One region of the Amycolatopsis sp. MEPSY49 genome, then DNA from elsewhere that is predicted to be linked to it. Evidence: riboswitches for the same ligand, from Rfam matches in the RefSeq annotation. Region 1 holds a riboswitch; the other holds the start of a gene.
What was found. A riboswitch is a leader RNA that binds a small molecule or an ion and turns the genes downstream of it on or off. The one in region 1 is predicted to bind glycine.
Positions count from the first base shown of each region.

Region 2: linked by a shared signal. The riboswitch ahead of gcvP (aminomethyl-transferring glycine dehydrogenase) and the one ahead of gcvP (aminomethyl-transferring glycine dehydrogenase) in region 1 are both predicted to bind glycine.

Region 1 covers NZ_JBDLYJ010000002.1:701,573-706,083, reverse strand. The annotation lists gene gcvP (aminomethyl-transferring glycine dehydrogenase) at 1-1,653, opposite strand, end outside; glycine riboswitch at 1,822-1,920, opposite strand; gene ABFJ78_RS12390 (MerR family transcriptional regulator) at 1,963-2,541, opposite strand; gene ABFJ78_RS12385 (TetR/AcrR family transcriptional regulator) at 2,820-3,452, shown strand; gene trxA (thioredoxin) at 3,433-3,768, opposite strand; gene ABFJ78_RS12375 (MerR family transcriptional regulator) at 3,780-4,175, opposite strand; gene ABFJ78_RS12370 (bifunctional nuclease family protein) at 4,347-4,511, opposite strand, start outside.
Region 2 covers NZ_JBDLYJ010000006.1:265,491-270,001, reverse strand. The annotation lists gene gcvP (aminomethyl-transferring glycine dehydrogenase) at 1-1,768, opposite strand, end outside; glycine riboswitch at 1,905-1,998, opposite strand; gene ABFJ78_RS27360 (helix-turn-helix domain-containing protein) at 2,146-3,438, opposite strand; gene ABFJ78_RS27355 (hypothetical protein) at 3,510-3,707, shown strand; gene ABFJ78_RS27350 (3-oxoacyl-ACP reductase) at 3,704-4,471, opposite strand; gene ABFJ78_RS27345 (aldehyde dehydrogenase family protein) at 4,471-4,511, opposite strand, start outside.

The DNA.
Region 1 (4,511 bases):
GTCGGCGACCACTTCCAGGAGGCCGGCGGCGTCCTCGGCGGGCGCGAACGGGTGCAGGCCGGCGAACTCCGGCCAGGTGACCGGCTCCATCTCCGCGGTGGCGTTGAGCTTCATGGTGCACGAGCCGAGCGGGATCATGCTGCGGTCGAGGGCGACGTCGGAGTCGGCCAGCCGCCGCAGGTAGCGCAGCAGCGCGGTTTCCGAGCGGTGGGCGTGGAACACCGGGTGCGTGAGGAAGGCGCTGGTGCGCCGCAACGGGGCCGGAAGCGCGTCCGCGGTGTCGGCGTCGAGACCATCCACATCGGACACCGAAACGCCGAACGCCTTCCACACGCGGGAAAGCCGTTCGCGGGTCGTCGTCTCGTCGCAGGCGACGCCGACGTGGTCGTCGTCGACGCGCCGGAGGTTGACCCCGAGGTCACGGGCCGCCGCGACGACCGCGTCGGCCCGGCCCGGGACCGCGGCGGTGATCGTGTCGAAGAACTCGCCGTGCACGACGTCGACGCCGCCCTCGCAGAGGCCGGCCGCCAGCACGGTGGCCATCCGGTGGGCACGCAGCGCGATGCCGCGCAGCCCGTCCGGCCCGTGGTACACCGCGTACATCGACGCCATCACCGCGAGCAGCACCTGCGCGGTGCAGATGTTCGACGTCGCCTTCTCCCGGCGGATGTGCTGTTCCCGCGTCTGCAGGGCGAGCCGGTACGCGGGCGCGCCGTCGGCGTCCTTCGAAACACCCACGAGCCGGCCCGGCAGCTGCCGCTCGAGGCCCTGGCGGACGGCGAGGTAGGCGGCGTGCGGGCCGCCGAAGCCGAGCGGGACGCCGAACCGCTGCGTCGACCCGACGGCGACGTCGGCGCCGAGCTCGCCGGGCGGCCGCAGCAGGGTCAGGGCCAGCGGGTCGGCGGCGACGATCACCGCGGCGCCGTGCTTCTTGGCGTCGGCGATCGTCAGGTCCAGCTCGCGCACGGCGCCGGACGCGCCGGGGTAGGCGAGCAGGATCCCGAAGAAGTCGCCGCCGAGCCCGAGGCCGGTCAATCCCTGGGAGAGGTCCTCGACGACCAGTTCGATGCCGAGGGGCTCGGCGCGGGTCCGGAGCACGGCGAGAGTTTGCGGGAGCGTGTCCTCGTCGACGACGAACCGGTTCGACGACGACTTGCCCGCGCGGCGCACCAGCGTCATGGCTTCGGCGGCCGCGGTGGCTTCGTCGAGCATCGAGGCGTTGGCGACCGGCAGGCCGGTCAGGTCGGCGACCACGGTCTGGAAGTTGAGCAGCGCTTCGAGCCGGCCTTGGGAGATTTCCGGCTGGTAGGGCGTGTAGGCGGTGTACCAGGCGGGGTTCTCGAGCACGTTCCGCCGGATCACGGGCGGCGTGACGGTGTCGTGGTAGCCGAGCCCGATCATCTGCGCCATGGGCCGGTTCCGGCCGGCGAGCTCGCGGAGTTCGGCGAGCGCCTGGGCTTCGGTGGCGGCGGGCGGGAGTTCGAGCGGCTGGGCGGACTCCCGCAACGACGACGGAACGGCACGCTCGGAGAGCTCGTCGAGAGAAGCGACGCCGATGACGTCGAGGATGCGGTGGAGGTCTTCCGGGCCGGGCCCGATGTGCCGGTCGGCGAAGGGAAGTCCCTGTTCCAGGGAGGCGAGTGACGGTTCCACAACAGCCTCCTGGGGACGCGAAGCCGGACCGAGACAACGATGTCTCGGCCTCCCCACTCTGTCCGTACCCGCGAAGCAGGCGCCTGAGAGTTTCGCCCGTAGTTCCCGGGCTTGCACCGTCGGCGGGGCCATCAGGTTGTGTCCTGACGACCCGCTTTCCAGAGGCGTCTCGTCCGCGCGGTCCAGGGTGCCTGAGAGGTTCCGGGGAGGACTTGCTCCTTCGGCGCCGAGCTCAATATGAGGCTCGGACTCTCCCGCGCGGATTCGTCGACCGCACGGATGACTTTACTCCGTCCGCCGCAGCGGTGATCACCCGGTCCGGCGGGCGTTGCGGCGCTGGGTCAGCTCGTCCGGCTGGTGGGTCTCGACGACGCCGCCGTCGGCGCGTTCGGCCGGGAACTCGTGGATGGTGCCGCTGATTTCCTGCATGGCGCCGCTGACCGCGATGCCGAAGACGCCTTGGCCGCCCTGGAGCAGGTCGACGATCTCCTCCGGCGAGGTGCACTCGTAGACGGTGGTGCCGTCGGAGAACAGCGTCACGCGCGCGAGGTCGCGGACCCCGCGGACGCGCAGGTGGTCGACGGCGACGCGGATGTTCTGCAGCGAGACCCCGGTGTCCAGCAGCCGCTTGACGACCTTGAGGACAAGGATGTCCTTGAACGAGTACAGCCGCTGCGAGCCGGAGCCGTGGGCGGTGCGGATGCTGGGTGCGACCAGCTTCGTCCGGGCCCAGTAGTCGAGCTGGCGGTAGGTGATCCCGGCGATCTGGCACGCGGCCGGGCCGCGGTAGCCCACCAGCTCGTCCGGCAGCGAGTTGTCGGGGAACAGCTCACCCTGCTCGCCACTCGCGACCTCAACAGGCTGCTTCTCGGAACCAGCCTCGACCACGCAAGCCTCCCCTCGCCCGACCTGGCGGCCGGCGAATGACAGCCGGACGGTCCCAGGAGCGGGACCCGCCGGAGATCAACCGCCGCGGTCCGGCCCCAGACCGTTGATGACACCGTGGCGATTTACCTCCTTCGACGGTAAGCGCCCGGACAGTGCCGGTCAACGCGACGCGCGGCAAGCCTCAACGGTCGGCTGAGCCTTTGCACCGTTCGCCGTACCCCCGGACCGGTGGTTCAAACCTCTTGCGCCGTTTTACTCAGCCGAGTAACTTTTTACTCATGCAAGTAAACACCGACCTCATGGCGGAACTGGGGCTCAGCGTCACCGAGGCGGCCCGCCGCGCGCAGATCATCGGGGCGACCATCGGCGTCCTCGCCGACCTCGGGTACCGCAGGACGACGTTCGCCAAGATCAAGGAGCGGGCCGGGCTCAGCAGCACCCGGCTGATCTCGTACCACTTCACGAACAAGGCCGGCCTGATGCAGGCCGTGCTGAGCACGGTGGTCGAGACGAAGAACGAGTTCCTGAAGGAGCGCACCGGCGGCGGGCTCGACCCCGCCGACCGGGCCGGCTACCTGCGGGCCCACATCGAGACGTCGATCGCGTTCCTGCGCGCGTACCCCGAGTGCGTCCGCGTGCTGACCGAGCTGTCGGCCAACGCCGACGACGAGGACGGCTGGGTGATGACGAAGGTGCTGGTCGACGACATGCGCGTGCACGGCCTCGCCCGCCAGCTCAAGCAGGGGCAGGCCGAAGGGGTGTTCGGCGAGTTCACGCCGGAGGTGATGGCGATGTCGATCGCGCAGGCGATCGACGGGGTGGCCGCGGCGTACGCGGCCGACCCGTCGCTCGACCTGGAGAACTACGGGCGCGAGGTGGCGGACACCTTCGTCAAAGCGACGGCACCGTGAGGGCGCGGTCGAGGCGCTCTTCGATGCGGGCCTTCGGGAACGCGCCGACGATCGTCTCGACCGGCTCGCCACCGCGGAACAGGATCATCGTCGGCAGGGACATGACCTGGTAGGAGCGGGTGGTCTCCGGGTTCTCATCGGCGTTGATCTTGCGGACGGCCAGCTTCCCGGCCCGCTCGGCGGCCAGCTGCTCCAGCACCGGGCCGACCATCCGGCACGGGCCGCACCAGGTGGCCCAGAACTCGACCAGCACCGGGACGTCGCTGCCGACGACCTCCGCGAACGTGGCATCGGTGACTTCTCTGACTTCGGACATGACGGGTTCCTTCACGGGCGCGGGGCGTCGGGGACGACACAGGGATCGGGTGCCTGCCGGGCCAGTGCGCCGGCGAGCTTCACGGCCAGTTCCTCGCGGATGCCGCCGAGGCGCGCCAACAGCGCGTCCGCTTCTTCGAGCTTGCGCCGGTAGACCTCGATCGAACTCGCGCAGGAGTCGCCGGTTTCGTGGCCGCTGCGCAGGCATTCGACGAAGGGGCGGGTCTCCTCGAGGGTCAGGCCGACCGTCTGCAGGGTCTGGATCTCCTTGACCAGCTGCAGGTCGTCCTCGTCGTACTCGCGGTAGCCGTTCGCCGCCCGACGGGCCGCCAGGAGACCCTGGGACTCGTAAAAGCGCAGCGCACGGGTGGTGACACCCGTGCGCTGCGCAAGCTCTCCGATCCGCATGCCCCCGACGCTAGACGTTGACGTCCGCGTCAAGGCAAGGGAAATACTTCATCGCGGGAGCCAATCGGGGTCCGGGGGCGTGCCCCGGGCGGGGTCTGGGGGTTGCACCCCCAGAGAACACATACCTGGCCGATCAGGCGAGCGCTCTCCGCGAGCACACCTGCCCGCGGATCAGGTGTCGGCCCCGCGGAAGTCCTCGGGCGACACGGAGTCGAGGAACTCGCGGAACTTCTCGACCTCGTCCTCCTGCTCGTCCGGGATGATCAGGCCCGCCTCCTCCAGCACCGCGTCCACGGCGTGGATGGGGACACCGATCCGCAGGGCCAGCGCGACCGA
Region 2 (4,511 bases), on a different contig from region 1:
TGCCGTGCGCGGACGACGGGATCAGGCAGACGTCACGGGCCTCGTCGCCGTTCGCGCGGTGGTAGGCGCGGATCGCGAGCAGGCCGGCCAGCTCGCCCTGGCTGCCCGCGTTCGGCTGCAGCGACACCTTGTCGTAGCCGGTGACCTCGGCCAGCCACTCCGCGAGCTGAGCGACGAGGACGTGGTAGCCCTCGGCGTCTTCGGCCGGGGCGAACGGGTGGATGCCGGCGAACTCACGCCAGCTGATCGGCTCCATCTCGGTGGTGGCGTTGAGCTTCATCGTGCAGGAGCCGAGCGGGATCATGCCGCGGTCGAGGGCGTAGTCCAGGTCGGACAGCCGGCGCAGGTAGCGCAGCATCGCCGTCTCGGAGCGGTGGGTGCCGAAGACCTCGTGGCCCATGAAGCCGCTCTCGCGGGCCAGGCCGTACGGCAGCGCGACGCCGTCGGTGACCTCGGCTTCGACGCCGAACGCCTTGAGCACCTTCGCGCTGATCGCGGGGGTGCTGACCTCGTCGAAGGCGACGCGGACGTGGTCGGCGTCGACGTGGCCGAGGTTGATGCCCTGGGCCCGCGCGGCCGCGTGGACCTCGGCGGCCTGGCCGGGAACGTGCGCGACAACGGTGTCGAAGAAGGACTCGTGCACGACCTCGACGCCGGTCTTGCGGAGAGCGTCGGCGAAGCCCGCGGCGAGACCGTGGACGCGCTGGGCGATCTTCTTCAGGCCGTCCGGACCGTGGTAGACCGCGTACATCGCGGCGAGCACGGCCGGGAGCACCTGCGCGGTGCAGATGTTGGACGTAGCCTTCTCGCGGCGGATGTGCTGCTCACGGGTCTGCAGCGCGAGGCGGTAGGCGGAGTTGCCGTCGGCGTCGACCGAGACGCCGACCAGGCGCCCGGGCAGCGAGCGCTCGAGTCCGGAGCGGACGGACATGTACCCGGCGTGCGGGCCGCCGTAGCCGAGCGGGACGCCGAAGCGCTGCGTCGACCCGGCGGCGACGTCGGCGCCGAACTCGCCGGGCGAGGTGATCAGGGTGAGCGCGAGGAGGTCGGCGGCGACGGTGAACAGCGCGCCCGCGGCCTTCGCCGACTCGGAAATCGCGTGGTAGAAGCCGCGGCCGCGCAGCACACCGGACGCGCCCGGGTACTGGACGACGACGCCGAAGAAGTCCTCCGGCAGGCCGGTGAGCAGGTCGCGGACCTCGACCTCGATGCCCAGCGCCTCGACGCGCGTCCGCACGACGGCGATGGTCTGCGGCAGGCACTCCGCGTCCAGGACGACCTTGTTCGACTTGGACTTCGACGCGCGGCGCATCAGCGTGACGGCCTCGGCGACGGCGGTCGACTCGTCCAGCAGCGACGCGTTCGCGGTGGCCAGGCCCGTCAGGTCGGCAACCATCGTCTGGAAGTTGAGCAGCGCTTCGAGGCGGCCCTGGGAGATTTCCGGCTGGTAGGGCGTGTACGCGGTGTACCAGGCCGGGTTCTCGAGGACGTTGCGGCGGATCACGCCGGGCGTGACGGTGTCGGAGTAGCCGAGGCCGATCATCTGCGTCATCGGCCGGTTGCGCGCGGCGAGGGCGCGCAGCTCCGCGGTGGCGTCCTCTTCGGACGCGGCGGGCGGGAGGGTGAGTTCCTTCGTCGCGCGGATCGCGGTCGGGACGGCGGCGCCGACGAGGGCGTCCAGGCTGCCGTAACCGCACTCGGCCAGCATCTTCGCGCGTTCGGCCTCGGACGGGCCGATGTGGCGGGCGTCGAACTGCGTTGAAGTGATGGGGAGCTCCTCGGGCCTGGGCACACAACGGTGCGCTGGGAACTCCCCCTCTGTCATGGCACCTGAGAGTTTCACCGTGGGAGACACGGCTTTCACCTTGGGTGAGGCGCGGGTGCGCCTGCTTTCCAGAGTGGCCTCGCGCGAAGCGGTAACAGGTACCTGAGAGATTCTGGGGAGTTTGCTCCTTCGGTGCCCCACCGGCTTCGTGGGGGCTCTCCCGCCTCGGCTCTACGGCCCGATCTGCAGTTGTGACGGCCACCGTACCTGCCGGGTTCGAGGTCCGTCTACTTCACCCGGGCAACGCCACAGTGATCCTCGACCGGCCCTCGACGACGTGAATGACTCATTCATGTCGCCAGGTGACATGAATGAGTCATTCACGTCGTTTCGGCGACCCGGCGGACCACCTGACCCGCCAAAACCGGTGGGCGGCGGACCCGGCCCGAGGGCAGGACCAGGCGTTTCAGCGGGCCACCGACCGGCACCGGCGGGTGCCCGGCGCCCAGCAGCACCTGCTCGACGATCTGCTCGGCGAGCCACGCCACCGTGTCGTTGAGCCGGTCCAGCGAGGGGTGGTCGCCGTCGAAGACGTCCTCGTCGGCGAGCGTCACCTCGAAGTACGCGCAACCCGGCGGGACCGAGATCGTCTCCTCGATCGCCCGCGCTCCCTCCATCGGATCGTCGAACCCGGCTTCGAGCAGCGGCTCGCGGTAGATCCGCGCAGCGCGGGCCCGCATGCGGGGGCCGTAGCGGACGACGACCGGGAGGCGGCCGGTCAGGTCCGGCACGGCCAGGCCGTGCAGCAGCATGATCGGCGGCACCGAGTGCACCAGCCGCGGCGCCGGTTCGGCCAGCTCGCGGGCGGTGATCCGGACGCGGTCGGCCATCGCGTCCGGGAGGCCGAAGTAGCGGAAGTCGACGTTGCCGAACCCGAGCCCGTCGGCGACCAGGGAGGCCAGCAGCTCGCCGTAGCCCCAGATCGGCGACAGCACCACGACCGGCGGCGCGGCGACCACCGGCGACGGCGCGGGCGGGCGCGTCCCCTCCTGCTCGGGCACCTGGATCACCAGCCGCGGCGGCTCGTGCCAGTCGTGCACCTCGGCGACCCGCCAGTAGAGCCCGAGCGGGCGCCACAGCTCGCCGAGGATGTCGTGCTCGATGATGCGGCGCACCTCGGCGTCGTCGTGGGGGAAGTCCCGCGGAGGGACGATCCCGACGTAGTGGTGGTAGGTGACGTGGACTTCGTCGCCGCGGGTGGCCGAGCGGATCCGCATCTCCCAGTCGATCGGCGACGCCGCGATCGCGTTGGCCACCTGCGTGCCGGGCGAGGAGTAGACGAGCGCGGTGGCCTGCCGGAGGAACTGCCCGGCCTGGTCGATGCCCTCCCGCAGCGCCTTCGCCGCCTGGGCGACGTGGACCGGCGACGCGAGCGCGTCCGGCAGCACGCCGGCGACGCGCAGCAGCTCGGCCTCCCCCAGCCCGGTGACCTCGGCGAGCTGCGCCCAGTGGTCGAAGACGGTCACCTTCGGCGCGTGCCGGTGTTCGATCCAGCTGCGCAGCGTCGACGTCGGAACGCCGATCCGGCGGGCGGCCTCGTCGAGGGAGAGCCCCCTCGCGCGGATGCCCGTCCGGACCGCTTCCGCCCACTCGTCGGCGCGCCAGTGCGTCACCTCACAAAGCTAACGAAACCCGCTAGCTTTGCGCAGGGACGAATCGCCCACGCGCGCCCGAAGCTGTGAGCATGACCACCACCATCATCGCCCTCACGCTCATCGTCGGCGTGCTGACCTTCGCCGCCGGTGCCTTCCTCGCGTCCGAGATCGCCGTCCGCGTGCTGCGCCGTCGCGAAAAACTCGTCTCCGAAGAGCGCAAGAAGCTCAACGCCGCCTGGAACTACCTGCGGGAGGTCTACGGCGTCAAAAAACCGACCAAGCGTTAGAGCGGGGTGACGTACGCGCCGGAGATGCCGCCGTCGACCAGGAACTGGGACGCCGTGATGAAGCTGGCGTCGTCGCTGGCCAGGAACGCCACCGCCGCCGCGATCTCCTCGGGCTCGGCGAACCGGCCGACCGGCACGTGCACCAGCCGCCGCGCCGCGCGTTCCGGATCCTTCGCGAACAGCTCCTTCAGCAGCGGCGTGTTCACCGGTCCCGGGCACAGCGCGTTGACGCGGATGTTCTCCCGCGCGAACTGCACCCCGAGCTCGCGGCTCATCGCGAGCACGCCGCCCTTGGACGCGGTGTAGGAGATCTGCGACGTCGCCGCGCCCATCACCGCGACGAACGACGCCGTGTTGATGATGGAACCGCGGCCCTGCCGCTGCATGTGCGGCAGGACGGCCTTGCAGCAGTGGTACACCGACGTCAGGTTGACGCGCTGCACCCGCTCCCAGGCGTCGATGCCGGTGGTCAGGATGGAGTCGTCCTCGGGCGGGGAAATCCCGGCGTTGTTGAACGCGACGTCGACCGAGCCGAACTGCTCGACCGTGCTGTGGAACAGGTTCTCGACCTGCTCGGCGTCGGTGACGTCGGTCTGGATGAACGCGCCGCCGATCTCGTCGGCCACCGCCTTGCCCTCGGCCGGGGTCAGGTCCGCGATGACGACCTTCGCGCCTTCGCTCGCCAGGCGGCGGGCCGAGGCGAGCCCGATGCCGCTCGCGCCGCCGGTGATGATCGCGACGCGGCCTTCGAAACGCTGGACCATTACTCCTCCGTGCTGAGAAAGACGTTCTTGGTTTCGGTGA